DNA from 3 places in the Streptomyces sp. NPDC051582 genome. Region 2 is predicted to be linked to each of the others. Evidence: riboswitches for the same ligand, from Rfam matches in the RefSeq annotation. Region 2 holds a riboswitch; each other region holds the start of a gene.

Region 1 (10,251 bases), on a different contig from region 2:
GGGAAGGACGTTCACCAGGCCGCGCAGGGGGGAACCCGAGGGGCCCGCCGGGACGAAACGGCCGTCGAGGGCCGCCACCACGTGCGTGATCTCGTCCGTCGTGCCCGCCAGGCGCGGAACGACCTCCCGGGCCGCGAAGTCCAGTACGGCCGCCACGTCGCCCGAGTAACCGGCCGCGACCGAAGCCACCGCCTCCGGCGCCCAGTTCGCGTCCTCCATCGCCTGCACCAGCGCGCGGGCCGCCTCCTCCGCCTCGTCGGCGGTGGTACGGGTGGCGGCGGACTCGTCCAGGCCGAGCGCCTCGCGCAGGCCGGGCAGGGCCGTCGTACCGCCCCAGATCTGGCGGGCGCGCAGGATCGCGAGGACCAGGTTGACCCGGGCCTCGCCGGTCGGCGCACCGCCCAGGACGTGCAGTCCGTCGCGGATCTGGGCGTCCTTGACCTCGCACAGCCAGCCGTCGACGTGCAGCAGGAAGTCGTCGAAGCCGTCGTCGTCCGGGCGCTCGTCCAGCCCCAGGTCGTGGTCCAGCTTCGCGGCCTGGATCAGCGTCCAGATCTGCGCGCGGATCGCCGGCAGCTTCGCCGGGTCCATCGCGGAGATCTGCGCGTACTCGTCGAGGTGCTGCTCCAGGCGCGCGATGTCCCCGTACGACTCCGCGCGCGCCATCGGCGGCACGAGGTGGTCGACCAGGGTGGCGTGCACCCGGCGCTTGGCCTGGGTGCCCTCGCCCGGGTCGTTGACCAGGAAGGGGTAGATCAGCGGCAGGTCGCCCAGCGCGGCGTCGGGCGCGCACGCCGCCGACAGGCCGGCGTTCTTGCCCGGCAGCCACTCCAGGTTGCCGTGCTTGCCCAGGTGGATCATCGCGTCGGCGCCGAAGCCGCCGTCCTGCGCGCCCGCCTGGATCCAGCGGTACGCGGCCAGGTAGTGGTGCGAGGGCGGCAGATCGGGGTCGTGGTAGATCGCGATCGGGTTCTCGCCGAAGCCGCGCGGCGGCTGGATCAGGATGAGCAGGTTCCCGCGGCGCAGCGCGGCGAGGACGATGTCGCCCTCAGGGTTCGCGGAGCGGTCCACGAACATGTTGCCCGGGGCCTCGCCCCAGTGCCGCTCCACGCTTTCGCGCAGCTCGGCCGGGAGCTCGGCGAACCACCGCTTGTAGTCGGCGGCCGGGATCCGGACCGGGTTGCGGGCCAGCTGCTCCTCGGTCAGCCAGTCCTGGTCGTGGCCGCCGGCCTCGATCAGGGCACGGATCAGCTCGTCGCCGTCGCCGGAGACCAGGCCCGGGATGTCCTCGACGGGACCGAAGTCGTAGCCGCCCGCGATGAGCGTGCGCAGCAGCTCCACGGCGCTGGCCGGGGTGTCGAGGCCGACCGCGTTGCCGATGCGGGAGTGCTTGGTGGGGTACGCGGACAGGACGAGCGCGACCTTCTTGTCGCGGCGCTCGATGTGCCGCAGCCGGGCGTGCCGGACGGCGATCCCGGCGACGCGGGCGGCGCGCTCGGGGTCGGCCACGTACGCCGGCAGCCCGTCCTCGTCGAGCTCCTTGAAGGAGAACGGGACGGTGATCAGGCGGCCGTCGAACTCGGGGACGGCGACCTGCGTCGCGGCGTCGAGCGGGGAGAGGCCCTCGTCGTTCTCCTCCCAGGTACTGCGCGAGCCGGTCAGGCACAGGGCCTGGAGGATCGGCACGCCGAGCCCGGCGAGCGCGCCCGCGTCCCAGGACTCGTCGTCGCCGCCGGCCGAGGCGGTGGCGGGCTTGGTGCCGCCGGCCGCGAGCACCGTGGTCACGATCGCGTCCGCCGACTCCAGTTCGGCGATCAGCTCCGGCTCGGGCGCGCGCAGGGAGGACACGTACAGCGGTACGGGCGTGCCGCCGCTCTCCACGATCGCGTCGCACAGCGCGTGCACGAAGGCCGTGTTGCCGCTCATCTGATGGGCTCGGTAGTACAGCACCGCGATGCGCGGGCCGTACGGGCGCACCGGCGTGCGCTCCAGCGGGCCCCAGGTGGGCGCGGCGGCGGGCGGCTCGAAGCCGTGGCCGGTCAGCAGCACGGTGTCGGAGAGGAAGCGGGCCAGCTGGTCCAGGTTGGCGGGGCCGCCGTGCGCGAGGTAGCCGTGCGCCTCGGCCGCGATGCCGATCGGGACCGTGGAGGCCTCCATCAGCTGGGCGTCCGGGGCCTGTTCGCCGGTGAGGACGACCACCGGGCGGGTCTGCGCCGGCGCCAGCAGCAGGTCGAGGCCTTCCTGCCAGGCGCGCAGGCCGCCGAGGAGGCGTACGACGACCAGGTCGACGCCGTCGAGCAGGGCGGGGAGGTCGTCGAGGGGAAGGCGGGAGGGGTTCGCGAACCGGTACGGCACGGGGCCGTCCGCGGCGCGGGCGCTGAGCAGATCGGTGTCGGACGTCGACAGCAGCAGGATCATGCGGCGGCATGCCTTCCTCGGGGTTTCCGCGCCCCGGGCAGTGTGGACAGCGGGAGTTCCTGACTCACCCGGCGGATCGCTCCGCGGGTTCACAGTGGCGGGACCGCGCCGGATTCGCACCGGGCTTCCTCCCAGCGGGCCACGTGGCTCCGCCGGTGGTCATCTTAGGTGGCGTTCTCCCTGGCCGGGAGTGGGGGTGGTCCGCGCACGGGGAGCGGATCGGGGCAGGTCGGGCGGAGCATGGGGCGCAGGGGGCGGGTGGTGACGGACACAGGTCGAGTTCGGGGAATCGTGGGTATGCTCGCCGCCATGCCGCCCCAGCCCCCTTCCGCCGCAGTGCGGGACGAACCGGTCATACGTGACCGCGGTGACGCCTGCCCCGGTGCGCTGAGGCTGCACGCGGCGGACGACGGGTACCTGGCCCGGATCCGGATACCCGGCGGGATGCTCGACGCGGCCGCGGCCCTGCTGCTGGCCGACGCGGCGGACCGGCTCGGTGACGGGCACATCGACCTCACCTCGCGCGGCAACGCGCAATTGCGGGGGCTCGGCGCGAGCTGCGGCGGCGAACTGCAGGCCGTGCTCGTGCGCGCCGGACTGCTGCCCGCCCCCACCCACGAGCGGGTCCGCAACATCGTCGCCTCGCCGCTGACCGGCCTGGACCGGCGCGCCCTGCCCGACGTGGCCCCCTGGGTCGCGGAGCTGGACCGGCTGCTGTGCGCGAGCGCGCCGGCGGCCGGCCTGTCGGGGCGCTTCCTGTTCGCCCTCGACGACGGCCGCGGCGACGTGACCTCGCTCGACGGCGATGTGAACCTGACCGCCGTCCGAGGCGGGGGCGGGGACCGGGCGCTGCTGTGGACCGCCGACCCGGCGGACGCGCTGCTGGTGGGTTCCGCCGACGCGGCGCGGTCCGCGCTCGTGGCCGCCGAGTACTTCCTCGACGCGGTGCGGGAAGCGGGCACCCGGGCCTGGCGGGTGTCGGAGCTGCCCGCCGAACAGGCTCTGTCTGCCGATGAGTTGGCCGTCCGGCTGGCCGCCGCCGGGATCCCGGCCTCCGCCGTGCGGGACGCCCCGGCCCCCCTGCGCGGACCGGCCCCCGAACCGGGCGTGGTCGAGGGGCCCGACGGGGCCGCCGCGCTCAGCGTGTTCGCACCGCTGGGCCGCCTGACCACCGCGCAGTGGCGCGAACTGGCCGGGCTCACCGGCCGCGTCCGCCTCACCCCCTGGCGCGGGATCGTCATCCCCGGCCTGGCCGCCGGAGCCGCCGAGGACGCGCTCGCCGCCCTCACCGAAGCCGGGCTCGTGACCGGCCCCGACGACCCCTGGCGGTCCGTCACCGCCTGTACGGGGCGGCCCGGTTGTGCGAAGTCCCGTGCGGACGTACGCGCCGACGCGCGCGCCGTCGTGGCGCAGGGACGACCGCACCCGCAGGGGACCCGCCCGCTGCCCGTGCACTGGTCCGGCTGCGAACGCCGGTGCGGGCACCCCCGCGGCACCGCCTGGGCGGACCTGGTCGCCACCGCCGAAGGGTACGACCTGTCCGCGGCCGGACACGCACCGCGCCGGGCCCTCCCGGCCTCCGAACTTCCCGCGGCCCTCGCGGCCGTACGCCGCACCACCTCCCACGACGCAGCGAAGAAATGAGCGAGTACACAGTGTTCGAGTACGAGAAGGACGGCGCGGCCATCTACCGCCAGTCCTTTGCGACGATCCGCGCCGAGGCGGACCTCTCCGGGCTGCCCGCCTCCGTCGCCCAGGTCGCGGTGCGCATGATTCACGCCTGCGGAATGACCGACCTGCCCCAGGACCTCGGCTACACCCCGGAGGTCGTGCTCCGCGCACGGGCCGCGCTGCACGCCGGCGCGCCGATCCTCTGCGACGTCCAGATGGTCGCCAGCGGGGTCACCCGCAAGCGGCTGCCCGCCGGCAACGAGGTGATCTGCACCCTCTCCGACCCCGCCGTGCCCGCCCTCGCCGCCAAGACGGGGACCACGCGCAGCGCCGCCGCGCTCGAAGTCTGGCGTGACCGCGGCCTGCTGGAGGGCTCCGTGATCGCCGTCGGCAACGCGCCGACCGCGCTGTTCCGGCTGCTGGAGATGATCGAGGAGGGCGCCCCGCGCCCCGCCGCCGTCATCGGCGTCCCGGTCGGCTTCATCGGCGCCGCCGAGTCCAAGGACGCGCTCGCCGCCCACGCGAGCGGACTCGACCACCTGATCGTGCGCGGCCGGCGCGGCGGCAGCGCCATCGCCGCCGCCGCCGTCAACGCGATCGCGAGCGAGGAAGAATGAGCAGCGCAGCCGGCGACGCGGCACGCCCCGGGAAGCTGTACGGCGTCGGGCTCGGCCCGGGCGACCCCTCCCTGATGACCCTGCGGGCCGTCGAGGTGATCGCCGAGGCGCAGGTCATCGCGTACCACAGCGCCCGCCACGGCCGCTCGATCGCCCGCTCGATCGCCGCGAAGCACCTGCGCGCCGACCACGTCGAGGAGCCGCTGGTCTATCCGGTCACCACCGAGACCACCGACCACCCAGGCGGCTACCAGGGCGCGATGGTGGAGTTCTACGAGGCCTCCGCGGCCCGGCTCGCCGCGCACCTGGACGCCGGGCGGACCGTCGCCGTGCTCGCCGAGGGCGACCCGCTCTTCTACGGCTCGTACATGCACATGCACAAGCGGCTCGCCGACCGGTACGAAGCCGAGGTGATCCCGGGCGTGACCTCGGTGAGCGCCGCCGCGGCCCGCCTGGGCACCCCGCTCGTCGAGGGCGAGGAGGTGCTGACGATCCTGCCCGGCACCCTGCCCGAGGAGGAGCTCACCGCCCGCCTCGCCGCCACCGACTCCGCGGTCGTGATGAAGCTCGGCCGCACCTTCCCCGCCGTACGCCGGGCGATGGAGGGCAGCGGCCGCCTCGCGGAGGCCCGCTACGTGGAGCGCGCCACCATGGAGGGGGAGCGGACCGGCGTCCTCGCCGACACCGACCCCGACACCGTCCCGTACTTCGCCGTCGCCGTGGTGCCCAGCCGCATCGGCAACCCGGGCGGCGTGCCGTCCGGGCCCGGCGAGGTCGTCGTCGTCGGCACCGGGCCGGCCGGGCCGCTCTGGCTCACCCCCGAGACGCGGCGGGCGCTGGCCGACGCCGAGGTGCTCGTCGGGTACACCACGTACCTGGACCGGGTCCCCGCGAAGCCGGGCCAGGTCCGGCACGGCTCCGACAACAAGGTGGAGTCGGAGCGCGCCGAGTTCGCGCTCGACCTCGCCCGGCGCGGGAAGCGCGTGGCCGTGGTCTCCGGCGGCGACCCGGGCGTCTTCGCGATGGCCACCGCCGTCCTGGAGGTCGCCGGGCAGCCGGAGTACAAGGACGTGCCCGTACGGGTCCTGCCGGGGGTGACCGCCGCCAACGCGGCGGCCGCCGCGGCGGGGGCCCCGCTCGGCCACGACTACGCCACCATCTCCCTGTCGGACCGGCTCAAGCCGTGGGAGGTCATCGCGGAGCGGCTGCGCGCCGCCGCCGCGGCCGACCTGGTGCTCGCCCTGTACAACCCGGGCTCGCGCAGCCGGACCCGGCAGGTGGCCCAGGCCAAGGAGCTGCTGCTGGAGCTGCGTTCGGAGCGGACCCCGGTGGTCGTCGCGCGGGACGTGGGCGGCCCGGAGCAGTCGGTACGCGTCCTCGCGCTCGGTGAACTGGAGCCGTCCGAGGTGGACATGCGCACGATCCTGCTGATCGGTTCCTCGCAGACCCAGGTCACCGAGCGGCCGGACGGCTCCCGCGTGACGTGGACCCCGCGCCGCTACCCGCAGGCCTGACCGGCCGGCCGGCTGCCCGGCCCCGGGCGTGGCGACACGTCCGGGGCCGGGGCGCTCAGCACTGCCAGAGGAAGGCCGCCAGGCCGCAGGGCTCGCAGGCGTGCGCATAGGCGCTGCCGGAGCCGAAGTTGGGGGCGGTCAGGGGATCCGGACCCTCCTCCAGCTGCGCGACGAACTCCATCGGCCCCCCACAGCCCGCGCAGTCGGGCGTCTCGTCGTACTGGAGCCAGTCGGGGGCGCCGCCGAGTTGCCCGAGCACCTGGCGGCGCGGGCGCCCGCTCCGCTCGGACCAGGCCTTCGCGGCGGCGTGGTACTGCGGCTCGGCCACGGTCACCCGCTCGACGGTACGCACGGCCCCGAGCCGGCGGACGTCGTCGGCCGGGTCGTCCTCGTCCTCCTCCGGGTCGTCGTCCTCTTCGTCCTCGGAAGCGGGCAGCGCGGGCAGCGGTATCGGCACCAGCCCGGCCTGCGGGAAGAGGTACGCCCTGTTGCCGCCGGCCGTCGCGCTCCATTCGTCGCACGAGCCCGGGTCGTTCGCGCACATGAAGACGGCGAGGACCCCGCGCCCGCCGTCGAGGACCAGGTGCGCGATGAACTGCAGCGGCCCCGAGCAGGCCGCGCAGATGGGCCACGCGGTGCCCGCGGGGGCCAGCGGATGGCCCCCGATGCGGATGACGGGGGCATCGGGTGCGGCGGAGCCGTTGTGGACCAGCAAGGTGGTGGCGCTCATACCGAAGAGGGTAGGAACAGCCACTGACAACGGCCGGGCGGGTCAGGCGGAGGCCGCCGCGAGCCACTCCAGGGCCGCGGCCGTGTCCCCCGCCTCCTCGACCCCCTCCGGGACCGGGGGCCTGCGGACCACCAGGACCGGGATCCCGGCCTCGCGGGCCGCGGTCAGTTTGGGGGCGGTCGCGGAGCCGCCGCTGTCCTTGGTGACCAGGACGTCGATCCGGTGCCGCGCGATCAGCTCCCGTTCGCCCTCCAGGGTGAACGGGCCCCGGTCGAGCAGGACTTCGAGCCGCGGCGGGACCGGGGCGGCCTGGGGGTCCCCCCGGACGAAGTCCGGGGGAGGATCCACCGAACGCGCCAGGAACCAGGTCTCGGTGAGGTGCGCGAAGGTGTGCAGGCCCATGCGGCCGGTGGTCAGGAACGCGCGGGAGCCGAGGCCGGGCAGCCGTTCGGCCGCCTCGTCCAGCGAGTCCGCGAAGGTCCAGTCGTCGCCCGGCCGCGGCGTCCAGCCGGGGCGTCGCAGCGCCAGCAGCGGCACCCCCGTGAACGCCTGCGCCTCGGCGGCGTGGAAGCTCATCCGCTCCGCGAACGGGTGGGTGGCGTCCACGACGCGGGTGACGTCGTGGGCGACGATCCAGGCGGCCAGGCCCGTGACGCCGCCGAAGCCGCCGATCCGCGTATCGCCCGGCGGGAGCACCGGCGAGGCGACCCGGCCCGCGAGCGAGGTGGTCACACGGCAGGAGGGGTCGGCGGCCAGCGCCTCCGCGAGGCGGCGGGCCTCCGTGGTGCCGCCCAGGATCAGGACGTGGCGGGCCGGGAGGGGGGCCGGTTCAGCAGACATGCCGGTCGCGCTCGGGGGAGTACAGGTGGCTGTCGCGGAACTGCTCGGCGCCGAGCGTGCGGCCGACCAGGATGACCGCGGTGCGGACCAGGCCGGCCTCCTTCACCTGGGCGGCGATGTCGGTCAGCGTGCCGCGCAGGATCAGCTCGTCGGGGCGGCTGGCCATCGCCACCACCGCCGCCGGGCACTCCGCCCCGTAGTGCGGCAGCAGCTCGGCGACGACCCGGTCCACGTAACGCGTGGCCAGGTGCAGCACCATCAGCGCCCCGCTGCGGCCGAGCGTGGCCAGGTCCTCGCCGGGCGGCATCGCAGTGGCCTGCTGGGCGATCCGGGTCAGGATCACCGTCTGGCCGACGGTGGGCACCGTCAGCTCCCGCTTCAGCGCTGCCGCCGCCGCGGCGAAGGCCGGGACGCCGGGCACCACCTCGTAGGGGATGCCGGCCGCGTCGAGCCGCCGCATCTGCTCCGCGACCGCGCTGAAGACCGACGGGTCGCCGGAGTGCAGCCGCGCCACGTCCTCGCCCGCCGCGTGGGCCCGGACGCACTCGGCGACGATCTCGTCGAGGTTCAGCTGCGAGGTGTCGACCAGGCGGGCGTCCGGCGGGCACTCGGCCAGCAGTTCGCGCGGGACCAGGCTGCCCGCGTACAGGCAGACCGGGGCGGCGGCGAGCCGTCGGGCACCGCGCACCGTGATCAGGTCGGCGGCGCCGGGGCCCGCACCGATGAAGTACACGGTCATGTCGTCTGGTCCTCTTCCTCGTTCTGGTCCTGCGCTGTGGGATCGTCCGGCCGCGCGTCCGGCCGGGGCCAGGGCTTCGTCACGGTCCACTGGGTGACCGGCATCGCCTGCCGCCAGCCCGTGAAACCCCCGACCGCCACCGCGTGCGCGACGGCCAGTTTGACGAGGTCGCCGCCGTGGCGCCGGTAGCGCTCGGTGAGGACCGCCTCCGACTCCAGGGTCACGGTGTTGACCACCAGCCGGCCGCCGGGGGCCAGCGCCGCCCAGGCCGCGTCCAGCAGCCCCGGGGCGGTCAGCCCGCCGCCGATGAACACCGCGTCGGGGGCCGGGAGTCCGGCGAGGGCGCCGGGCGCGGCGCCGGTGACCACGCGCAGCCCCGGGACACCGAGCGCCGCCGCGTTGCGGGTGATGCGGGCGGACCGCTCCGGGAGGCGCTCCACGGCCACCGCGCGGCAGGAGGGGTGCGTGCGCATCCACTCGATGCCGATCGAGCCGGAGCCGCCGCCGATGTCCCACAGCAGTTCGCCGGGGGCCGGGGCGAGGGCGCACAGGGTGGCGGCCCGGACGTGGCGCTTGGTGAGCTGGCCGTCGTGCTCGTACGCGGTGTCGGGCAGGCCGGGGGTCGCGCCGAGCCGCGGGACGGCGCCGTCGCGGTCCCGGCGGCAGTCCACGGCCACCACGTTGAGGGGGTCGCCGGGCGCGTGGTCCCAGCTCTCGGCGCGTCCCTCGCAGGTGTCCTCGCGCTCGGAGCCGAGCTGTTCGAGCACCCGCATCCGGCTCGGACCGAAGCCCCGCTCCCGAAGCAGAGCGGCGATCTCGTTCGGGGTCACCGCTCCGGCGCTGAGCACCAGCACCCGCCGCCCCTCGTACAGCGCGGCCGCGAGCCGGGCCACCGGGCGGCCGACCACCGTGACCACCTCGGTGTCCTCCACCGGCCAGCCCAGCCGGGCGCAGGCGTACGAGACCGAGGAGGGGTGCGGGTGGACCCGCAGGCCGTCCGGCCCGAGCTCCTCGGCCAGGGCCCGGCCGATCCCGTAGAACATGGGGTCGCCACTGGCCAGCACGGCGATCCGGCGGCCCGCGTGCTCGGCCATCAGCTTCGGCACGGCGGGCCGCAGCGGGCTCGGCCAGGCCACGCGCTCGCCGGCGCAGTCGCCGGCCGGCAGCAGGTCCAGCTGGCGCGGCCCGCCGATCAGCACCTCGGCCCCGGTCAGCGCGGACCGCGCGGCGGCGGTGAGCCCGGCCCAGCCGTCGGCGCCGAGGCCGACGACCGACACGGGTATGGGGAGCGGCGGTGCGGAGCTCACTGCGCGGTACCTCGGGAACGGGAAGGGGAGCGGGCGGACGGACCCGCAGCCTACTGGCCCGGGGGACCGGCCCCCGGCTCCGCCCCCGCGACGGGGGAGGTCTACCCTCGGTAACCCCAAGGTGACCGCACCGTGCACCCCACCGTCCCACCGTCGCGAGGGAGCTCACATGCCTGGCTGGAACGCCGAGAACATCCCCGACCAGAGCGGCCGCACCGCCGTCGTCACGGGTGCCAACAGCGGGATCGGCTACGTCACCGCCCGCGAGCTCGCCCGGCGCGGGGCCGACGTGGTGCTGGCCTGCCGCAGCGCGGCCCGGGGCCGGGCCGCGGTGGTCCGGCTGCGCGCCGAGGTCCCGGGGGCGCAGGCGGAGTTCCTCCCGCTGGACCTGGCCGACCTGGCCTCCGTACGGGAG
Region 2 (10,251 bases):
CCCGTACGGTCACCTTCACCATCGGCCGCTCGCAGGTCTCCACGGTCGACGCCGGCGAGCACACGATGCAGGTCGTCCGCGACGGCCAGGTGCTCAAGAACCTCCCGATCACCGCGGGCGGCCCGTCGACGACCACGTACAACGGACAGATGGTCATCAGCGAGAAGTACAAGGTGACCCGGATGAACGGCGCGACCGTCGGCTTCGGCGGCGAGTACGACATCTCGGACGTCCCGCACGCCATGCGCCTGTCGCAGTCGGGCACCTTCGTCCACGGCAACTACTGGGCCTCCTCCGGCACGTTCGGCTCCGAGAACGTCAGCCACGGCTGCGTGGGCCTCAAGGACGTCCGCGGCGCGGGTGACGGCAACCAGCCCGCCGCATGGTTCTTCAACGAGTCGCTGATCGGCGACGTCGTCGTCGTGAAGAACTCCAAGGACAAGGTGATCGCCCCGGACAACGGCCTCAACGGCTGGAACATGGACTGGGCGGAGTGGATCAAGTAGTCCTCCGCCGTACGTAGTCGAGTGGCCCGGTGCTGTGACCCACAGCACCGGGCCACTTCCCGTTAACCGCCGCTAACCTTTCGCGTATGACCCTCTCTCTCGAAGTCTCCGAAGGCGTCGGCACCCTCCGCCTGGACCGTCCGCCCATGAACGCCCTGGACATCGCCACCCAGGACCGGCTGCGCGAGCTCGCGGTGGAGGCCACCGACCGGGCCGACGTGCGCGCGGTGATCATCTACGGCGGCGAGAAGGTGTTCGCGGCGGGCGCGGACATCAAGGAGATGCAGACGATGGACCACGCGGCGATGGTCGCCCGGTCCCGCGCGCTCCAGGACGCGTTCACCGCCGTGGCGCGGATCCCCAAGCCGGTCGTCGCCGCCGTCACCGGTTACGCCCTCGGCGGCGGCTGCGAGCTCGCGCTGTGCGCCGACTACCGGATCGCCGCCGACAACGCGAAGCTGGGCCAGCCCGAGATCCTGCTGGGCCTGATCCCGGGGGCCGGCGGCACCCAGCGGCTGTCCCGGCTGATCGGCCCGTCCAAGGCCAAGGACCTCATCTTCACCGGCCGCATGGTCAAGGCCGACGAGGCGCTCGCCCTCGGCCTCGTGGACCGTGTCGTGCCCGCCGCCGAGGTGTACGAGCAGGCGCACGCCTGGGCCGCCAAGCTGGCCCAGGGCCCGGCGATCGCGCTGCGCGCCGCGAAGGAGTGTGTGGACGCGGGCCTGGAGGCGGACATCGACACCGGCCTGACCATCGAACGCAATTGGTTCGCCGGCCTGTTCGCCACCGAGGACCGCGAGCGCGGCATGCGCAGCTTCGTCGAAGAGGGTCCGGGCAAGGCGAAGTTCGTCTAACCGCAGTGCGGTCGGTCCTCCCTGGGGGTGGATTAGCCAGGCCTTAAGGCAGCCTTAAGGACCGGTGGAGATCCACTCCGGGTGATCTTCCGCGAGCGGTGGGTCACCGCAGATCAGGGTCGTCCCACGCCCATCCGCTTGCCCGGCGCATATGACGGAACACCCTTTCGGAATCAATGATTCCGGGGGGTGTTTTCCCAAGGAACGGCCCGGGCGGGCGTATCGGCCGTCCATGATGGGTTCATGGCGGGCCTGGAGGGTGTGGAACAGCCGCGGCAGCGCAGCGGCGCTTCCGCCGTGCGGCTGACGGCGGCTCTTGAGGACGAACAGGGCCTCAAGGCGCTGGAGTTGTACGGTAATCCGGCCGAGGCGGAAGTGAACCTGCCGTCCATGCCGGAGTCGGCGAGCAGCGCACGCCGTCTCGCCCGCTACGTGGTGATCCGTTTGTGGGGCTTCTCCCCGCAGGTGTCCGAGCACACCGTCCTGCTGGTCTCCGAGCTCGTCGGCAACGCGGTGCGCCATACCGGCGCCCGGTCGTTCGGCTTGCGGATGCACCGGCGGCGCGGCTGGATCCGGGTGGAGGTGCGCGACCCCTCGCGCGGGCTGCCCTGCCTGATGCCCGTTCACGAGCTGGACACCACCGGGCGGGGGCTCTTCCTCGTCGACAAGCTCTCCGACCGCTGGGGCGCCGACCTGCTGCCCCGCGGCAAGATCACCTGGTTCGAGATGAGAGTGGCCGACCGCTGACCGCCGGCCGCACCCGCGGGGCCGCCCCTCCCGCAAAAGCCTGAAGCCCCCGGTCGCCGTGGTGTGGCGTCGTGGGGGCTTCATGGGTGCGCCGAGGATCGAAGGGGGTGTGATCCTCGGCGTGGCGACTTCGCTCGGGTCAATGGGGAAGCCGTGATTCCGACTATGGCAGACGGGCGACCAAACGCCAAAAGTCCCAACCTGGACATAAGTGTGCAAATACTCAGAGTTTCGGGCTAAATCCTAGGTGAGGTGAGCCACTCACCTCGCAATCTATGAATAACTATCCACCGCTCCGTGTGATTCGTTGATCGAATGCCGGGCACTCCCTCATCCGGGCGTACCTCAACGAAGGTCCCGAAATGGGTCAATCGTTATCTTCTGTGCCATCCGCCCCTTAAATGGGCAGGTGCTCTGCTACCCGGACCGCCGATCCGCCCTCCGCGCCGGGGCCGCGGCCGCCGTCGGCGCCCTCACCGCCGCCTGCGGCACGGGCGCCCGTACGCCCGCCGGCCCGCCCGCCGAAGCCGCCTCGGCGAAACCCGCCCCGGTCCGGGCCGCGGCCGCCCCGCGCCGGTTCCCCGGCCAGCCCGACGAGATCGCGCACGGTCCGCGCGACCGCCCCCGCGTCGCCCTCACCTTCCACGGCAACGGGGACCCCGCCATCGCCCGGGCCGTGCTGGCCGAGGCCGAACGGGCGGGAGCGCGGGTCACCGTACTGGCGATCGGCAGCTGGCTCGACGCCCACCCGGACATGGCCCGCCGGATCCTCGACGGCGGCCACGAACTCGGCAACCACACCCAGCGCCACCTCGCGATCAACGACATGCCCGAGGCGGAGGCCTACGCGGAGATCACCGGCTGCGCCCAGCGGCTCAAGCGGCTCACCGGCTCCATCGGCACCTGGTTCCGGCCCTCCCAGACCCAGTACGCCACCCCCCTCGTCAAGGAGCTGGCCCGGCGGGCGGGCTACCCGCACGTCCTCTCGTACGACGTGGACTCCCTCGACTTCACCTCGCCCGGTGCCGCGGCCGTCATCCGCACCGTCACCGGGACGATCCACGAAGGATCGGTGGTGAGCCTGCACTTCGGCTACGCGGACACGGTCGACGCGATGCCGCCCCTCCTCGAAGAACTCGCGCGCCGCAAGCTGCGCGCGGTGACCACCACGGAGCTGCTGACCTCATGACGACCACCCGCCTTCCCCGGAAGGCCACCGTGCTGCTGGCCGGTCTGGTCCTCGCCGCCCTGGCCGGCTGCGGAGCGGCCGACAAGAAGCCCGCCGAGGCGCTCGGCTCCGCGGCACCCGCCCGGCAGCCCGTCAAGGCCGTCCCCGCCGTACCGCCCGGCCTGGCCGGCATGCCGCCGCTCCTCGACCCGAACGACGTCTACGCGGCCGACCGGCCGAACAACCTCTCCCCGCTGGTCAAGGACTTCCCCTCGCGCGTCTACGTGCCGAACACCACCTCCAACACGGTGTCCGTCATCGACCCGAAGACCTACAAGGTCATCGACACCATCCCGGTCGGGATCCAGCCCCAGCACGTCGTGCCGTCCTGGGACATGAAGACCCTGTGGGTCAACAACAACCGCGGACACACGCTCACCCCGATCAACCCGGCCACCGGCGAGGCGGGAGAGCCCGTGGAGGTGCACGACCCGTACAACCTGTACTTCACGCCGAACGGCAAGTACGCGGTCGTGATGGCCTCCATGGACCGCGAGCTGGTCTTCCGCGACCCGCACACGATGAACCGGGTGAAGACGGTCCCGGTGACCTGCTTCGGGGTCAACCACGCCGACTTCTCCGCGGACGGCCGCTACTTCATCGTGAGCTGCGAGTTCTCCGGCGAGCTCCTCAAGGTCGACACCGAGAAGATGGAGGTCGTGGGCCAGCAGAAGCTGCCGTTCGAGGGCGCGATGCCGCAGGACGTGAAGATCTCCCCGGACGGGAAGACCTTCTACGTCGCCGACATGATGGCGGACGGGATGTGGGTGCTCAGCGGGGACAAGTTCGACGTCCCCAAACTGCTGCCCACCGGGAAGGGCACCCACGGCCTCTACGTGAGCCGCGACTCACGCGAGATGTACGTCTCCAACCGGGGCGAGGGCAGCATCTCCGTCTTCGACTTCAAGCAGAACAAGCTCACGAAGAAGTGGGAGCTGCCGGACGGCGGCAGCCCCGACATGGGCGGCGTCTCCGCCGACGGCAAGGTGCTGTGGCTGTCGGGCCGCTACAACTCGGAGGTGTACGCGATCGACACCACGACCGGCGAGCAGCTCGCCAAGATCCGGGTGGGCGGCGGCCCGCACGGCCTGGCCGTCTACCCCCAGCCGGGCCGCTACTCGCTCGGCCACACGGGGATCTTCCGCTAGACCCGCTCCGCGGGAGCGGCCCGGTACGGGCCGGACGCCCCCCGGACGGAGCAGGGCGGGACTGCCGCTACCCTTGGCCGGTCAACAAGCACCGAGAAGGGGTGGATCCCAGTGGCTGACATCGAGAGCGCGCGGGCGACGTTCGGCAAGTTCGACGCGGACGGTGACGGCTTCGTCACGGCGGACGAGTACAGCGCGGCCATGAAGGCGATGGGTGACGCGTTCGTCACCGGCGCCGTCGCGGACGCCGTGATCGCCGCCAAGGACGCGAACGGCGACGGCCGTATGAGCTTCGACGAGTTCTGGGACGCCCTGAACAAGTAAGCAGGCTTCGCGAAGCCCCCGACCGCCCCTGCCGGGCGGTCGGGGGCTTCGCCGCGTTCCCGGGTCAGGCCATGTCCTCGACCTCGGCCAGGGCCTCCTCCAGCCAGCGCAGCCAGAACGTCTCCAGGCCGACGCCGCCGTGCAGGACGAGCCGGCGCAGCCGGTCCTCGTCGGAGTCCCGCCCCGGCGGGAAGTCCTTCTCCTCGATGGCCTCGTAGACCGCCAGCTGCCGGCGGTGCAGATCCAGATGGCGCCGCAGCTCCGCGGCCAGCCCGTTCGGGCCGACGACGGCCGCCGCCCGGATCCTCAGCAGCAGCGGATCCCGGATGGCCTTCGGGTCCTGGCTCTCGCCGACCCACCGCGCGAGCTCCGCGCTGCCGGCGGCCAGCACCTCGTACTGCTTCTTCTGCCCGCGCACCGGCACCTCGCTGGGCAGTTCCCGGATCAGCCCGGCCTCCTCCAGCCGGCCGAGCTCGCGGTAGATCTGCTGGTGCGTCGCGGACCAGAAGTACCCGATCGACTTGTCGAACCGCCGAGTCAGCTCCAGCCCCGACGAGGGCTTCTCCATCAGGGCGGTGAGGATGGCGTGAGGCAGCGACATGCGGCCATCCTAGGGACGCGGGAGGTCGAGGACCCCGGTCCGCTCCGCCAGGACACCCCCCGTGGTGACGTCGATCAGCCGGGGATGCCCGGTCAGCGAGAAGGCGCGGTCGTCGCCGTCCCACCGCGGGGACATGGGTTCGCTCGTCGCCTCGGACATCCGCAGGGGGACGGACCCTACTGCCAGGCGGCCAGGGCTTCAGGGGTTTTCGGGCCCGGGGCCCGCGGGCCCAGGAGGGCGTGGGCGCGCAGCAGGGACGTCACCGCCGGGGACCAGGCCTGGCGCAGACCCGCCGCGGCCAGGAGAGCCGGGTCCGACAGCAGGGTCTGCGCCGGGCCGGTGCGGATGCCCGAGGGGGTCAGGACCGCCGCGTCGTCGGCCCAGCGGACCGCCAGGTCCACGTCGTGCGTGGCCATCACCACCGTGGTGCCGGCCGCGCGCAGGCCCGCCAGGACGTCGAGCAGGCGCTCCTGCCCGTCCGGGTCCAGGCCCGCCGTCGGCTCGTCCAGGATCAGCACCCGCGGAGCCATCGCCACCGCCCCCGCGATGGCGGCGCGCTTGCGCTGCCCGTACGAGAGCAGGTGCGTCGGGCGGTCCCGCAGCGCCGTGATGTCCAGCGCGGCGAGCGCCGAGTCCACCCGGGCACGCACCTCCTCCGCAGCCAGACCCAGGTTCATCGGGCCGAACGACACGTCCTGCTCCACCGAGGCCGCGAACAGCTGGTCGTCCGGGTCCTGGACCACCAGCTGCACCGCCGTGCGCAGGCGGGTCAGCCCCGCCCGGTCGTACGAGACAGCCGTCCCGTCGAGGCGCAGCGAGCCCGGTCCGGGCCGCAGGCCCCCGCTCAGCAGCCGCATCAGCGTGGTCTTGCCGCTGCCGTTGCGGCCCAGCAGGACCAGCGCCCGGCCCTCGGCGATGGCGAAGTCCACGCCGGAAAGGACCGCCGGGCCGTCCTCGTACGCGTAGCCGGCGCCGGCCAGTTCCACCAACGGGTTCACAGGTAGAGCCCCTTCAGGGTGAGGGTCAGGGTGATCAGGGCAGCCAGCAGGGACCCCGAAGCCGCCAGGAACCGCCAGGACAGGGCCGCCTCGGGTACGAGGACCCGCAGCGCGCCGTCGTAGCCGCGCCCGGCCAGGCCGTCCTGGAGCCGCGCCGCGCGGTCGAAGGCCCGTACGAAGGAGGTCGCGGCGAGCCCGGCCAGCGAACGCCACACCGCCGCCCGCCCGGACTGGCCCAGCCTGGCCGCCTGGGCGCGCCGGACCTGGGTCAGCGAGTCCAGCAGCAGGAAGCCGATGCGGTACATGACGAGGGCCACGTCCACCACCGGCGCCGGGACCCCGGCCCGGACCAGCCGGGGCAGGACGTCCGAGACGGGCGTGGTGAAGGCGAACAGCAGCACGCCCAGGGAGGCCGCCGAGGTCCGCAGCAGCAGCTCGGCGGCGTGCCGGGGGCCGTCGGGCGCGAGCGAGACGAACCCGGCCGGGCCGCCGACGGCGACCAGCAGCGGCAGCGCGCCGGTGAAGCAGAAGCCCAGCGGTATCCGGAAGGCCCGCCACAGCTGCCGCCCGGCCACACCGGCCGGGCCGAGCAGCACGGCGAGCGTGGCGGCGGCGACCAGCGGGCCGCCGGGCCAGGGCGGCAGGCACACGGCGGTGACCGTCAGCCCGAGCCCCAGCAGGGCCTTCTCCAGCGGATGCCGGCGCCGCCACCGGCTGCCGTGCGCCGCCACGTCGATCGGCAGCACCGTCTACGACTCCGAGGCGGTGGTGTCCGGCGCGGCCGCGGCAGCACCGGCCGCGGCGGCCTGACGGCGGCCCTTGCGGACGCCGAAGTAGTAGGCGAGCACGCCCGCGCCCAGGGCCGCCTGGAGGGCGAACAGGGCCGACTCCACCTCCCCGGAGGGGGGTTCGTACAGCGGCGAGAACCACGGCTCGTAGTCCGGCTTGAGCTCGGTGATCGCCGTTTCCGCCTGCGCGTCGGCGCCCGCGAACGGCTCCTCCTTGCCCTCTCCCATGCCCAGCGCGATCGGCAGTACGGCCAGCGCCGCCACCAGGAGCAGCAGCAGGCCGTTGATCTTGGAATTCCGGCTCATGCCCATCACGCGGCCGCCTTCTGCTCGCTGCGGCCGGTGAGCTTCGCGACGCCCAGCCGGACCAGGTCCGACTTGCTCGACTGCATCAGCAGCCGCATCACGAGCACGGTCAGCAGCCCCTCGCTCACCGCGAGCGGGATCTGGGTCACCGCGAAGATGCCGCCGAACTTCACGAGCGCGCCCGCGAACCCGGTGCCCGGGTCCGGGAAGGCCAGCGCCAGCTGCACGGACGTCACGCAGTACGTGACCAGGTCGGCGAAGAACGCGCCGAAGAAGACGGTCACCATCAGCGGCACGTCGAAGCGCTTCAGCAGCAGGTACACCCCGTACCCCGCCCACGGCCCGGCGATCGCCATCGAGAACACGTTCGCGCCGAGGGTGGTCAGCCCGCCGTGTGCCAGCAGCAGCGCCTGGAAGAGCAGGGTGATCGTGCCGAGCACCGCCATGATCGGCGGCCGGAACAGGATCGCCCCGAGCCCGGTCCCGGTGGGGTGCGAACAGCTGCCCGTCACCGACGGGATCTTCAGGGCGGACAGGACGAAAGTGAATGCTCCCGACGCCCCGAGCAGCAGCGTGCTCTCCGGGTTCGCCTTCACCTCACGGGTGAGGGCGCGGACACCGTGGACGACGAACGGAGCGGACGCGGCGCCCCAGGCGACCGCGTGCAAAGGGGGCAGGAAGCCCTCGGCTATATGCATGAGTGGGGAGACCTCTCCAGCACCTCGTGGATGGACAACGCGCCCCGGCCGGTCTCCTGGCTCACGGGTGCTGATGCCCTGGCCCCGCCTTCCCGGGCGGTGCGGAACTTCCCGCGCCGCCCAGTGGCTTCCCGAAAGAGTGGAGCCGGACTTCCCGTTCACAGTGGCGAGGGCCGCACCGGTCTTCCACCGGTTTCCCGTACACCAAGGCCCGTTGACCCTAGTCGGACGGACGGACCTGCACCAATCCGGTCCGAACGTCCCGTGTCCGCACGCCCCGTGCCCGAACGGGTGCGGCCCGCTGGCGGCCCCCGCAGGCGGCCCGCAGGCTGGCGGGGTGGCCGACGACTACGACTACTCAGACCTGACCGCCGTCTACGTCAACTGCACCCTCAAGCGCTCGCCGGAAACCAGCAACACCGAGGGGCTGATCGCCCGCAGCCGCGCCGTCATGGAGGCGGCCGGTGCGCGGACCTCGCTCATCCGGGCCGTCGACCACGACATCGCCACCGGTGTCTGGCCGGACATGACCGAGCACGGCTGGGAAGCCGACCAGTGGCCCGTCCTGTACAGCCAGATCATGGACGCCGACATCCTCGTGCTGTGCGGCCCGATCTGGCTCGGTGACAACAGCTCCGTCATGAAGCAGGTCATCGAGCGGCTCTACGCCTGCTCCTCGATCCTGAACGAGCACGGTCAGTACGCCTTCTACGGCCGCGTCGGCGGCGCGCTCGTCACCGGCAACGAGGACGGCGTCAAGCACTGCGCCATGAACATCCTCTACAGCCTCCAGCACCTCGGCTACGCGATCCCGCCCCAGGCCGACGCGGGCTGGATCGGTGAGGCCGGGCCCGGGCCCTCGTACCTCGACCCCGGCTCGGGCGGCCCCGAGAACGACTTCACCAACCGCAACACGACCTTCATGTCATGGAACCTCATGCACCTGGCCGCCCTGCTCAAGCGCGCGGGCGGCGTTCCGGCGCACGGCAACCAGCGCTCGGAGTGGGACGCCGGCTGCCGCTTCGACTTCCCGAACCCCGAGCACCGGTAGGACCGTGACCGTGACCGTCACCGGCAGACGTTGCGGTGGGCGACGTCCAGCACGAGGCGTTCCGGCGCGTGCAGCGTGAACGAGCTGACGGAGGGCTTGGCGCCGAACGCGGCGCCGAAGGTCACGTACCCCTCGAAATCGCCGGTCAGGGCCAGGCCCTTCAGCTGCGGCAGGTGGATCTCGACCAACCGTGGTCCGCGGTAGGTGCCGGCGCCCGCGCGGTCGTGGGCCGCGGCGGGATGCAGCCGGATCTGGAGGAAGTACTTCCCGGCCAGCGGGACGGGCGCGCCGGACCCGTCGTGGACCAGCCGGGGGACGCGGGTGACGGTGGCCCCGGGAACGTATCCCCGCAGGTCGATGACGATGCGGTCGTACGTGCAGTGCCCGCCCCAGCGGGCGTTCACGACGAGCGGCGTGGGCCGCACCACGGCCGAGGCCGGAGCGGCGAGGGTGATCCCGGCGGTGAGCAGCACACCCGTGGCGAGGGCCACGAGCTGCCGGCGGCGGAGGTGGTTCATGACGTCCCCCTGATTCTTCAGAGGCGGGGACCGGTGTCACTGCTGAAGACACTCCCCGGCAGGCTCATGGTTGCACCTAAAACCGCTCAAAACAGAAGAAAACCCACCAACGGGTAACTTACCGGGGCAGCAGGGTGCTCAGCTCGGCGTCGAGGTCGTAGTGCCGCTGCTCCTCGCCCCGGGGCACCAGGGCGACCAGCTGCCGGCACAGCGCCCGCACGTCCTTCGCCCGTGCGGACACCACGCAGCTCTGAGCGCCGTTGCTGAAGGCGAGGAAGACCCGCGGTTCCGCGCCCTGCCAGCGCGGCCACACCTGGATGTCCCCCTCGCCCGTCACACAGGTCTCCCCGTCGAGCAGCAGGTCCCGGGAGAACACCCAGCGCGCCAGGTGCGTCCCGGCGCCCCGGAAGTCGAGCGCCAGCTCGTAGGGCCGGTCGCGGCGGTACGTGAAGGCCCCGTCCACCGGCAGGGGCTCGGGGGAGGC
Region 3 (10,251 bases), on a different contig from region 2:
AACGGCGGTGTGCGCAGCGACCGCGGACCGCTGCCCGCGCGCCGCCGGCGATGCGAGGAGGGGACCGGGATCGCCCGCGCAGAGGTCAGGGGCGGTCCAGGCCCCATGTCTGCAAGGTGTACGGCCGCCCCTTCTCCTCGCCTTCGATCAGCGGGACGTCGAGCAGGCCGAAGCCCGCCTTCACGGCGACCGCGACGCTGGCGGCGTTCTCGGCCTCCAGCTCCAGGATCACCCGGTCCACGCCCAGCTGCTCGAAGGCGTACGCGGCCATCACGCGCACTGCCCGAGCGGCCAGTCCGCGGCCGCGGTGAGCGGGTCCGACCGCGTAACCGAGCTCCGTGCCCTCGGGGGCGCGCCGCAGCATCACCTCGCCGAGGGGTTCGTCGCCGTCCACGGTGATGGCGAGCAGGACGACCGTGCCTTCGGCCCTCATCCGCCGGTCCCGTTCCAGCCGCGCGCGGCCGGCCGCCTCGTCGAAGGGCGAGACGATGGGCGTCCAGTACGCGACGTCGGGGTCGTCGAACAGCGCGGGCATGGCCGTCAGGTCGGCTTCCGTCCAGTCGCGCAGGACGAGGCCCTCCCCGGCCAGTTCCATGCGGTCGGGAAAGGACGACGTGGTGCTGCTCATGGCGGGGTGGCCTCCGTGGTCGATTGTCGGCTGGGCAGGATATCCGCGAAGCGATCACCTCCGCTCCACCCCCCAGGCCACGGCCCTCGGGCATCCGCCGAATTGTGTGAGAGGGAGGTCTACGCGTTCGGTTTCACCATCCCGATGTCGGGCCGAACGGCACGATAGCCATCGTCCATTTCCGGTTGGCGCAATGAGTGGGTGAGCGGGTGACCCCGGGTCGAGCGGAGCGTCTCCCCGCACGCTCACGTCGCGGCGGGGCTCGGCCGGCCTCGGCGCTCCCGGCGGCTTCGGGCAGCACCCGGCGCGTCTGCGGCACCGGACGGCGCGTCAGAGCACGGCGAGCCGGTCCACCAGCAGTCGCACTCTCCGCTCGGCCTCCCCCCGCGGCAGCCGTCCCGTGCGGGTCAGGGTCGCCAGCCCGTGCAGGGCCGCCCAGAACACCTCCGTGAACAGCGCCGGGTGGACTCCGTCCCCGGCCACCTCGCCGAGGGTCTCCAGCAGGGCGGCGAAGGCGTCCTTCATGGGCTCGGGCGTGTCCTCCTGCGCGAACGCCAGGCCTCCGTCGAGCTGGAACATGGCGTCGTAGACCGCTGGGTTGCGTTCGGCGAAGTCGAGGTAGGCGCGGGCGAGAGCGGTGACCCGGGCGCGCGGGCCGTCCGCGGCGGCGGCCGAGGCCCGCAGCGCCGCCGCCATCTCGGCGGCGCCCTCAAGGGCGACGGCCCCGATGATCTCGCGCTTGCCGCGAAAGTGGCTGTAGAGCACGGGCTGGCTGTACTCGATGCGCTCGGCGAGCCGGCGGGTGGTGACCGCGTCCCAGCCCTGTTGCTCGGCGATCTCGCGGGCCGTCGCCAAGATGAGGCGCTCGCGGCCCGCCCGTTCGCGCTCCTTGCGTTCCTGTACCGACATGATTCGATCCTAGCACCGCTAGACATACGAGCGGCAGCAGTACTAGCGTTGCCCCATCACCTAGCAGCGCTAGATCCCTGGAGAGGTCATCATGCTCAACGCACTTGAGGTCTTCACCACCGTGGCCGTCGGCGTGATGGTGGGAGTGGAGTTCTCCGTCGCCTTCTTCGTCAACCCGATCCTCGACGGCCTCCCCGGCGACAACGGCCTGCGCGGCCGTACCCACGGGGCCCGGCTGCTCGGCGCCGTGATGCCGTTCTGGTACATCGGCTCTCTCGCCCTCGCCGCGGTCTGGGCCGTCACCGGATGGAACGACCACGGCGCCGGCCTCGTCGTCACCGCCGCCGGGCTGCTGATCCTCAGCGTGATCATGTCGATCCTGCTGCTCGTTCCGATCAACAACCGGGCCAAGACGTGGACCGCCGACGGCGCCCCGGCCGACTGGCGGGAGCAGATGCAGCGCTGGGACCGCCTCCACCACGTCCGCGTCGCCGTCATCATCGCGGCCTTCACCCTGCTGGTCACCGCTCTCCTCTGAGCGCCTCCGTCGGCAGGGCTCCCGCCGGGATCCACCTGATGGCCACGCCCCTGGGGGGACGTGGCCATCGCCATGGGAGGACCGAAGTCCCGCAGGTCACCCGCCCTGGCGATCGAGCGCCCGACTGCGGAGCAGCTTCTTGTCCGGCTTGCCCGCGTCCGTCAGGGGAAGCGCGTCGAGGAAGGTGATGCCCGCGGGCTCGTACATCGCGCCCTTCCTTTCCCGGACCATGGCGCGCAGCTCCCCTTCACCGACGTCGCCGGCCGGCGTGCGGACGACGGCCGCGTGGACCCGCTCCATGAGGTTGGCGTCGGGGACCCCGAGGACCGCGCTCTGCCGGACCTGCGGATGGGAGTTCAGGACGTCCTCCAGTTCCGCCGTGTACACGTGCCCTCCCACCACCACGATCATGTCCTTCAGCCGGTCCACGATCGTGACGTAGCCGTCCGAGTCGACGAACCCGATGTCACCGGTGTGCAGCCAGCCGTCCCGCAGCACCTCCGCGGTGAGCTCGGGCTGCTTCCAGTAGCCCTTCATCACCTGTGGGGAACGTACGCAGATCTCGCCGCGCTCGCCGGCGGGCAGGTGGCGCCCCTCGGCATCCCGGACGGCGACCTCGACGCCTTCCATGACCTTTCCCGCGGTTCGCAAGCGCTCCGGGCGGCGCGGATCGTGGTCCTCGGGCGAGAGGATGCTGATCCCCCCGGCTTCGTTCTGTCCGTAGAACTGGTTCAGCACGGGTCCGAAGCGACGGATCGCCGCCGCGAGGCGGGTCGGTGACGAGGCGCAGCCCCCGTACGTGAGCATGCGCAGGCTGGAGGTGTCGGTGCGGTCGATCTCGGGGTGGTCCATCAACTGGTACAGGAGCGGCGGCAACAGGAACATGTGGGAGATGCGCTCGCGCTCGATGGCGGCGAGCACGGCGCCCGCCTCGAACTCGTCCAGCAGGACGACGGTTCCGCCGCGGTGCAGCGTGGTGTCCGCCACGAGGCCCGCCGCGTGCGCGAGGGTCGTGCACACCAGGGCCCTGACCGACCCGCCCTCGGACCAGTCCGATCCGACCGACACCCACTGCTCGAAGGTCGTGCAAATGGCCTTGGGGTGGCCGGTGGTCCCGCCCGTGTGACGGATGATGCAGACGTCCTGCGGCTGCGCCGAGCCGGGCAACACCTCGGCGGACTCCTCGGCGGCGAGCTTCACCAGGTCCGGGCCGGCGCCCCCGCCCCCTGCGGCTCCCCTTGCGCCGCCGAGGACCAGCACGCGGTCCAGCGGCACCCGCCGGGCCAGGTCGGCGGCGCGCTCGTGGTGGGCGGGGTCGACTATCAGCGCCCGGGTCTCGACGTCCCGGAGGATGTCGGCGTGCACGTCGACCGAGAGGCCCGCGTAGAGGTGGTTCACGGCGCAGCCGAGCAGCCCTGCTGCGTAGCGGGCCGCGATCGTCTCGGGAAGGTTGCCGGAGAGGAGGGTGACCGTCTGGCCGCGCCTCACCCCCTGGGAGCGCAGCGCGCGGGCCATGCCGTGGACGAGGCCCCGTAATTCACCCGCGCTGACGCGTCGGCCCCGGTGCACCAGGGCTTCGCGGTCGGGTTCTTGTCCCAGGGCGTCAAGAATCTCCTCCACGTGGCTGCGGAAGTGTTCGGCCGTGTCGTCCATACCGCTCCCCATTGGTTGACCTGAGCAACTAGCGCGAGGCTAACCGCCGGTGATCCACAACCCCAACCCGGGCGCCGATATCCGGCCAGACACCCGCAGCCTCCCCTCGCGACCGGACCGGCGGGGGCGCCCATCTCCCGCACGTGCCGCCCCAGCAGCTCAGGCCGTGGCGGCGGACCGCGCCTTCCCGCCCCCGGACTGCGGCTGTTCGGCGGGGCGGTGGCGCCCCGCCCATCGGACGACGAGGGGAGTGGCCAGGCCGGTGAGGGCGAACAGGGCGCCCATGACGTACCAGCCGGGGCGGCCCCACGCGATGCCCAGGAAGATGATCAGGGCCGGCCCGGCGGCCTCGGCCAGTCCGGCACCGAGCCCGAACACACCGAGGTACTGCCCGGTGGCCCGCTTGGGCGCGAGGGCGAAGGAGATCTCGAACCCCGCCGCCGCATGCCAGAGTTCACCGATCGTGTGCACGGCGACCCCGGCCAGCAGGAGGGCCGCCGCGGCCCAGCCGGGGATGTCCTGGGTCAGCGAGATCAGTACACAGGCCAAGAGGAAGGCGAACCCGGAACGGCGGTACGCGAGGGCACCGGCCGTGGGTGTGTCGATGCTGCGGCCGGCCCTCATCTGGCACGTGACCACGACCACGGTGTTCAGCAGCATGGTCCCCGAGATCAGCCAGTGCGGGGCCTCGGTGGCCGCGATGAGCCAGAGGGGGACGGCAACGGTCAGCACCTTGAACTGGATGGCCATGATGCCGTCCAGAACGGTGAGTGCGAGGTAGGGCCGGTCCCGCAGGGCGATCCAGCGCGGGCCGCCCGCAGCCGGCTCGGGCTCGACCGGTCGCAGGCGGAGCACGATCAGGGCGGAGGCCGCGAAGGCGGCCGCGTTCCCGACGACCATGAGCCGGTAGGCACTGTGACTGCCGACCTGTACGACCCACCCCGCCAGCACGGCGCCGAGGGAGATGCCGATGTTGGTCACCGCCCGCAGGTAGGCGCGGAACTCCTGCGGCCTGTCCCCGCCGTAGTGGCGGATGATCGGGCTGCGCGCCGCCAGCCCCGCCCCCTTCGCCCCGGTGGCCGCGCACACCGCGACGACGAACGGCCAGAAGCTGTCGGCCAGCACGAATCCGGCCGTCGCCAGGGCCTGCACGACGAGGGTGGCGGCGTACACCCCGCGCGCCCCGCGCCGGTCCGCCAAGTGGCCCACCGCGATCCCCACCGCGAGCGAGAGGACACCGGCGATCCCGAGTCCGAGACCCACCTGGGGCGCGGGCAGGTGGACGGCCTGGGTGAAGTAGAGCACTCCCGCGGTCAGATAGAGACCGCTGCCGACGGTGTAGACGAAGTTCGAGGCGGCGATGGTGCGCTGCGGTTGAGGGGTGACCTCGGTACCCCGACCGGTCCGGCCGGGGGCCGCCCGGCCCTTGGCCGGCGGGTATGTCGGAGGTCCGCCGGAGCCGTCGGTGACATGTAGGCGATGTGTCGGCGGCCGCTGGAACCGTGGGTGCCGAGTCCCCCCCAGGGGAACGGCCCGCACCACCCTCCACGACAAGGGAGCACCGTCACCATGTCCTCCACCCCGCCCTGGAACGTCCGCCGACTGCCGCGCGCCGAAGGCCGGGTCTTCCTGGTCACCGGCGGCAACGCCGGCATCGGGTACTTCGTCGCGGAGCAGTTGTCGGCCACCGGAGCCGACGTCGTGCTCGGCAGCCGGAGCCCCGCCAAGGCCGAGGTCGCCACGGCCTCGATCCGTGCACGTGTCCCCGGCGCCCGGGTGCGGGCCGTACGGCTGGACCTCGCCGACCTCTCGTCGCTCGGAACGTCGGCGCAGTCACTGGAGGTGGAACGCCTTGACGCGGTGGTCCACAACGCCGGCGTCGCGCTTGACGACCCGCCGCGCAGGGAGACCGCGGACGGCCACGAGCTGATGTTCGGCACGAACCACCTCGGGCACTTCGCCTTGACCCGGTGGCTGATGCCACTGCTGGCGGCCGCCCCGGCGGCCCGTGTCGTGACCATGGGCAGCTTCGCGGCGAAGTCGGAGCGGCTCGACCTGGACGACCTTCAGTCCCGGAAGGACTACCAGCCCAAACGCGCCTACGGGCGCTCCAAGTTGGCGCAGATGTACTTCGGCGTCGAACTCGACCGCCGCCTGCGTGCTGCCGGCAGCACGGTCGCCGGCGTGGTGGCCCATCCCGGCGGCGCGCTGGACTCCCTCACCCCGTCGCGGCCCCCGGTCCATGTGCGAAGCGCCGGGGCACGGCTCGGCGCGGCACCCGCGGCCCTCCTCGTCCAGGGCAAGGACGCGGGCGCATGGCCCGCGGTCCGGGCGGTGCTCGACCCGGGTGTGAGCGGGGGCCAGCTGTGGGGACCGCGCGTCTTCGGCCTGCGCGGCGAGCCCCGACGCGAACCGGTGTGGAACCACTTGGCCGACCCCTCCGTCGCGGCACGGCTGTGGGACGCCAGCCGTGAGCTGATCGGCGCCGATGTCCTCACCTGAGCACCCGCCGCGGTGAACGAGAGAGGCCCCTCGCCCCACCGATCGTTGCGTGAACGCACGCCCCCCTCGCGCAACCGCCGCTCCTGCGCACGTACTTGTCGGGCGGTGCGGGCCGGAGGAAAGTGATGGCGGCGCGCACGGGGGGGGACGGCACCACCCGCTCCCGCGCGTCACGGACGGCGCCACGGATCCGAGGAACAGGAGCGCAGGGGTATGCCCATCCATCAGAAGATCGACCACCCCACCAACTGGATCATCGACGTCGACATCAAGGACGTGAGCGCGCTCGCCCTGCACGGCGCACCCGTCGGCGAGCGGCTCGTGGTCTTCGTGTCGGAGACCCACCACAACACGAGGTACGACAGTTCCCGGCGCGACGAGATCATCCGGCAGCTGTCCTCACACCCCAAGGTCACCCTCGTCGTCGAACGGGACCTCAGCCCCATTCCGCCGGCACCCAACATGGTGGTGGAGACCACCCCGGGCCTCTCCTCCGCCGACTCCAAACGCGACGACACCGTGATCGCGCAGCTCGTCGACCACTTGAACCGGCTGCCTCCCGGGCAGAAGGGCCGGTCGATCGTGTTCCTGTTCGGAGACGACCACTTCGACAAGCTCCGCACCCGTCTCGACTCCGCCCTGCCGGAGCTGGTGACGCTCCGCCACTTCCCCTCCATCCGGGACCAGATGGACGCGCTGAGTCTGGCGGCGCCGGCGCCAGGCCCCGGTGACCGGCCGATCGGCTGGGTCCGTACGAGTCAGTTCGCGGCGAGCGAGGGGCAGGAGGCCCTCAACAGCGATCTCCTCCGCCGCGGCCTCGTCCCGGTTCCCTATCAGGTCCACGTCCACTCACCGGAAGTCTTCGCGTGGGGCAAGCAGGGGTTCCTGCTCCACAGCTCGAACCAGTCGATCATCGACATCGGCACCCAGCTCGCCGATGAAGGCACCCTGCCCCTCATGATTCGCGACCCGCAAGAGGTCAGGGGCCGCGCGGGCCGCGTCGGCTGAGCCGCCCCGGTCACGGCGTCTCACTTCTTCGTCCGAATGGTGGACGCGGCTCGCCGCTGGGCGATTTCGCGTCCTAGGGTGACCGGTGCAGCTGGTTCGCCCCGTCCTCCAGACGGGATGCGTCGTAAGAGGGAACCCGGTGGGAATCCGGGACTGCCCCGCAGCGGTGAGCGGGAACGACCGCCGTCATACGCACTGGGACCGGACATCGGTCCTGGGAAGCGATGGCCAGTAGGTGCCCGCCGGGAGACCGGCGGGTGTGCCCGCGAGTCCGAAGACCTGCCCGTTGCCCGTACGCGGACGATTCCCGTGCGGAAATCCCGGTGACCTCGTGGGCGGGTCGGCGAACATATCGAGCGGCACGCGTGGCGGTGTTCTCCGTCCCGGTGGCCCGCTCGATTTGTCGTTCCTTCGCGTCCGCGTCCCGTCTCCGGGGTGTTCAGGACACATCTCGCGAAGGAGAGTTCCGTGACAGCCGAGCCCGCAGCCGCCGCAGCACGAGCCACCGTGTACGGCTACCCCCGCCAGGGTCGAAACCGCGAACTGAAGAAGGCGATCGAGGGCTACTGGAAGGGGCTCGTCACCGCCGACGCCCTCCACCGGACCGCCGCCGGACTCCGCCGTTCGAACTGGCGGCAGCTGGCCGACGACGGCATCACCGAGGTTCCGACCGGTGACTTCTCGTACTACGACCACGTCCTGGACACCAGCGTCATGGTCGGCGCCGTACCCGAGCGGCACCGCGCGGCCTTCGGGGCCGACCGGCTGGACGGCTACTTCGCGATGGCCCGCGGCACCCAGGACGCCGCCCCGCTCGAAATGACCAAGTGGTTCGACACCAACTACCACTACCTGGTCCCCGAGCTCGGTCCGGACACCGTGTTCACCGCCGATGCCACCCGGCAGGTGGCCGAGCTGACGGAGGCCCTCGCGCTCGGGCACACCGCCCGCCCGGTCCTCGTCGGCCCCGTCACGTACCTGCTGCTGGCCAAGCCCGCGCCCGGCGTGGCCGCCGACTTCCAGCCGATCACCCTGCTCGACCGGCTCCTTCCCGTCTACGCCCAGGTCCTGGCCGAGCTGCGCGCCGCCGGCGCCGAGTGGGTCCAGCTGGACGAGCCGGCCCTGGTCCAGGACCGCACCCCCGCCGACCTGAACGCCACCGCACGCGCCTACCGCGAGCTCGGCGCACCGACCGACCGGCCCAAGCTGCTCGTCGCCTCCTATTTCGACCGGCTCGGCGACGCCCTCCCGGTGCTGGCCGCGGCACCGGTCGAAGGCCTCGCCCTCGATTTCACGGACGGCGGCGCCGCGAACCTCTCCGATCTCGCCGCCGTCGGCGGACTGCCCGGCAAGCGCCTGGTCGCCGGCGTGGTCGACGGCCGCAACGTCTGGATCAACGACCACCAGAAGTCCCTGACGACCCTCGGCACCCTGCTGGGCCTCGCCGATCAGGTGGACGTCGCCGCGTCCTGCTCCCTCCTGCACGTCCCGCTCGACGCGAACGCCGAGCGGGACATCGATCCGCAGATCCGGCGCTGGCTCGCCTTCGCCCGCCAGAAGACCACCGAAATCGCCACGCTCGCCCGCGGACTCGCCCGGGGCACCGACTCCATCGCCGCCCAACTGGCGGCGAACCGGGCCGACCTGGCCTCCCGGGCCTCCTCCCCGATCACCCACGACCCCGCCGTGCGCGCCCGTACCGCCGCGATCACCGATGCCGACGGGCGGCGTTCGCAGTCCTACCCGCAGCGCACCGCGGCCCAGCGCGCCCTCCTGCGGCTGCCGTTGCTGCCGACGACGACCATCGGCTCCTTCCCCCAGACGAACGAGCTGCGCACCGCCCGCGCCGACCTGCGGGCCGGCCGCATCGACACCGCGGGCTACGAGGAGCGGATCAAGGACGAGATCCGCGAGGTGCTCTCCTTCCAGGAGAAGACCGGCATCGACGTCCTGGTGCACGGCGAGCCCGAACGCAACGACATGGTGCAGTACTTCGCCGAGCGGCTCACGGGCTACCTCGCGACCCGGCACGGCTGGGTCCAGTCGTACGGCACCCGCTACGTCCGGCCCCCGGTCCTGGCCGGGGACGTCTCCCGTCCGGAGCCGATGACCGTCCGGTGGACCTCGTACGCCCAGTCGCTGACGTCCAGGCCGGTCAAGGGAATGCTGACCGGCCCGGTCACCATGCTCGCCTGGTCCTTCGTACGCGACGACCTGCCGCTCGGCGAGACGGCGCGACAGGTGGCGCTCGCGCTGCGCGATGAGGTCAACGACCTTGAGTCGGCAGGCACTTCGGTGATCCAGGTCGATGAGCCGGCCCTGCGTGAGACGCTGCCGCTGCGGGCTGCCGATCACGCGGAGTACCTCGCCTGGGCCACCGAGTCCTTCCGGCTCAGCACCAGCGGTGTCCGGCCGGACACCCAGGTCCACACGCACATGTGCTACGCGGAGTTCGGAGACGTCGTCCAGGCCATCGACGACCTCGACGCCGACGTCATCAGCCTGGAGGCCGCCCGCTCCCACATGCAGGTCGCGGGCGAACTGGCCGGGCACGGCTACCCGCGCGAGGCCGGACCCGGCGTCTGGGACATCCACTCCCCGCGCGTTCCCGGCACCGGGGAGGTGGCCGAGCTGCTCCGGAAGGCACTGCGGGCGATCCCCGCCGAACGGCTCTGGGTCAACCCCGACTGCGGCCTGAAGACCCGCGGGTGGCCCGAGACCCGCGCCTCGCTGGAGAACCTCGTCGCGGCCGCGCGTGAGGTGCGCGCGGACCTCACGACCGACGGTTCCTGACCCGACCGGCGAGCGGCTCCTCACTCCGGAAAGGGGGGAGGAGCCGCTCGGGGAACGGCGTCAGCGGTGGGAGAAGTCCGGCGGCCTCCCGTCCGCCCGGCATAGGCAGCGGTTTCCCGCCATTGAGGCCACCGTCAACCAAATCCCGTTCATCATGCATGTACCGCATGCCAGCATGGTGGGGGCGTGATCAATCGCGCACTTCGGAACCGGACGTGAC

What was found. A riboswitch is a leader RNA that binds a small molecule or an ion and turns the genes downstream of it on or off. The one in region 2 is predicted to bind cobalamin.
Region 1: it holds a riboswitch for cobalamin, as region 2 does, so the genes downstream of both, cobN (cobaltochelatase subunit CobN) here and AB0M92_RS06765 (energy-coupling factor ABC transporter permease) in region 2, are expected to answer to the same signal.
Region 3: it holds a riboswitch for cobalamin, as region 2 does, so the genes downstream of both, metE (5-methyltetrahydropteroyltriglutamate--homocysteine S-methyltransferase) here and AB0M92_RS06765 (energy-coupling factor ABC transporter permease) in region 2, are expected to answer to the same signal.

The regions. Positions count from the first base shown of each region.
Region 1 is NZ_JBFAZJ010000034.1:43,188-53,438, forward strand. It holds gene cobN (cobaltochelatase subunit CobN) at 1-2,418, opposite strand, end outside; cobalamin riboswitch at 2,451-2,588, opposite strand; gene cobG (precorrin-3B synthase) at 2,728-4,062, shown strand; gene AB0M92_RS32715 (precorrin-8X methylmutase) at 4,059-4,706, shown strand; gene AB0M92_RS32720 (precorrin-2 C(20)-methyltransferase) at 4,703-6,220, shown strand; gene AB0M92_RS32725 (hypothetical protein) at 6,276-6,950, opposite strand; gene AB0M92_RS32730 (cobalt-precorrin-6A reductase) at 6,993-7,790, opposite strand; gene cobM (precorrin-4 C(11)-methyltransferase) at 7,780-8,529, opposite strand; gene cbiE (precorrin-6y C5,15-methyltransferase (decarboxylating) subunit CbiE) at 8,526-9,836, opposite strand; gene AB0M92_RS32745 (oxidoreductase) at 10,006-10,251, shown strand, end outside.
Region 2 is NZ_JBFAZJ010000003.1:259,860-270,110, reverse strand. It holds gene AB0M92_RS06820 (Ig-like domain-containing protein) at 1-506, shown strand, start outside; gene AB0M92_RS06815 (enoyl-CoA hydratase-related protein) at 593-1,360, shown strand; gene AB0M92_RS06810 (ATP-binding protein) at 1,604-2,107, shown strand; gene AB0M92_RS06805 (polysaccharide deacetylase family protein) at 2,517-3,296, shown strand; gene AB0M92_RS06800 (hypothetical protein) at 3,293-4,483, shown strand; gene AB0M92_RS06795 (EF-hand domain-containing protein) at 4,595-4,807, shown strand; gene AB0M92_RS06790 (PadR family transcriptional regulator) at 4,872-5,408, opposite strand; gene AB0M92_RS06785 (hypothetical protein) at 5,418-5,567, opposite strand; gene AB0M92_RS06780 (ATP-binding cassette domain-containing protein) at 5,585-6,406, opposite strand; gene cbiQ (cobalt ECF transporter T component CbiQ) at 6,403-7,152, opposite strand; gene AB0M92_RS06770 (energy-coupling factor ABC transporter substrate-binding protein) at 7,156-7,500, opposite strand; gene AB0M92_RS06765 (energy-coupling factor ABC transporter permease) at 7,506-8,198, opposite strand; cobalamin riboswitch at 8,227-8,422, opposite strand; gene AB0M92_RS06760 (flavodoxin family protein) at 8,536-9,249, shown strand; gene AB0M92_RS06755 (hypothetical protein) at 9,267-9,767, opposite strand; gene AB0M92_RS06750 (SsgA family sporulation/cell division regulator) at 9,886-10,251, opposite strand, start outside.
Region 3 is NZ_JBFAZJ010000006.1:181,759-192,009, forward strand. It holds gene AB0M92_RS11125 (GNAT family N-acetyltransferase) at 86-628, opposite strand; gene AB0M92_RS11130 (TetR/AcrR family transcriptional regulator) at 959-1,537, opposite strand; gene AB0M92_RS11135 (DUF1772 domain-containing protein) at 1,629-2,075, shown strand; gene AB0M92_RS11140 (AMP-binding protein) at 2,172-3,728, opposite strand; gene AB0M92_RS11145 (MFS transporter) at 3,888-5,090, opposite strand; gene AB0M92_RS11150 (SDR family NAD(P)-dependent oxidoreductase) at 5,298-6,230, shown strand; gene AB0M92_RS11155 (hypothetical protein) at 6,444-7,238, shown strand; cobalamin riboswitch at 7,314-7,540, shown strand; gene metE (5-methyltetrahydropteroyltriglutamate--homocysteine S-methyltransferase) at 7,707-10,031, shown strand.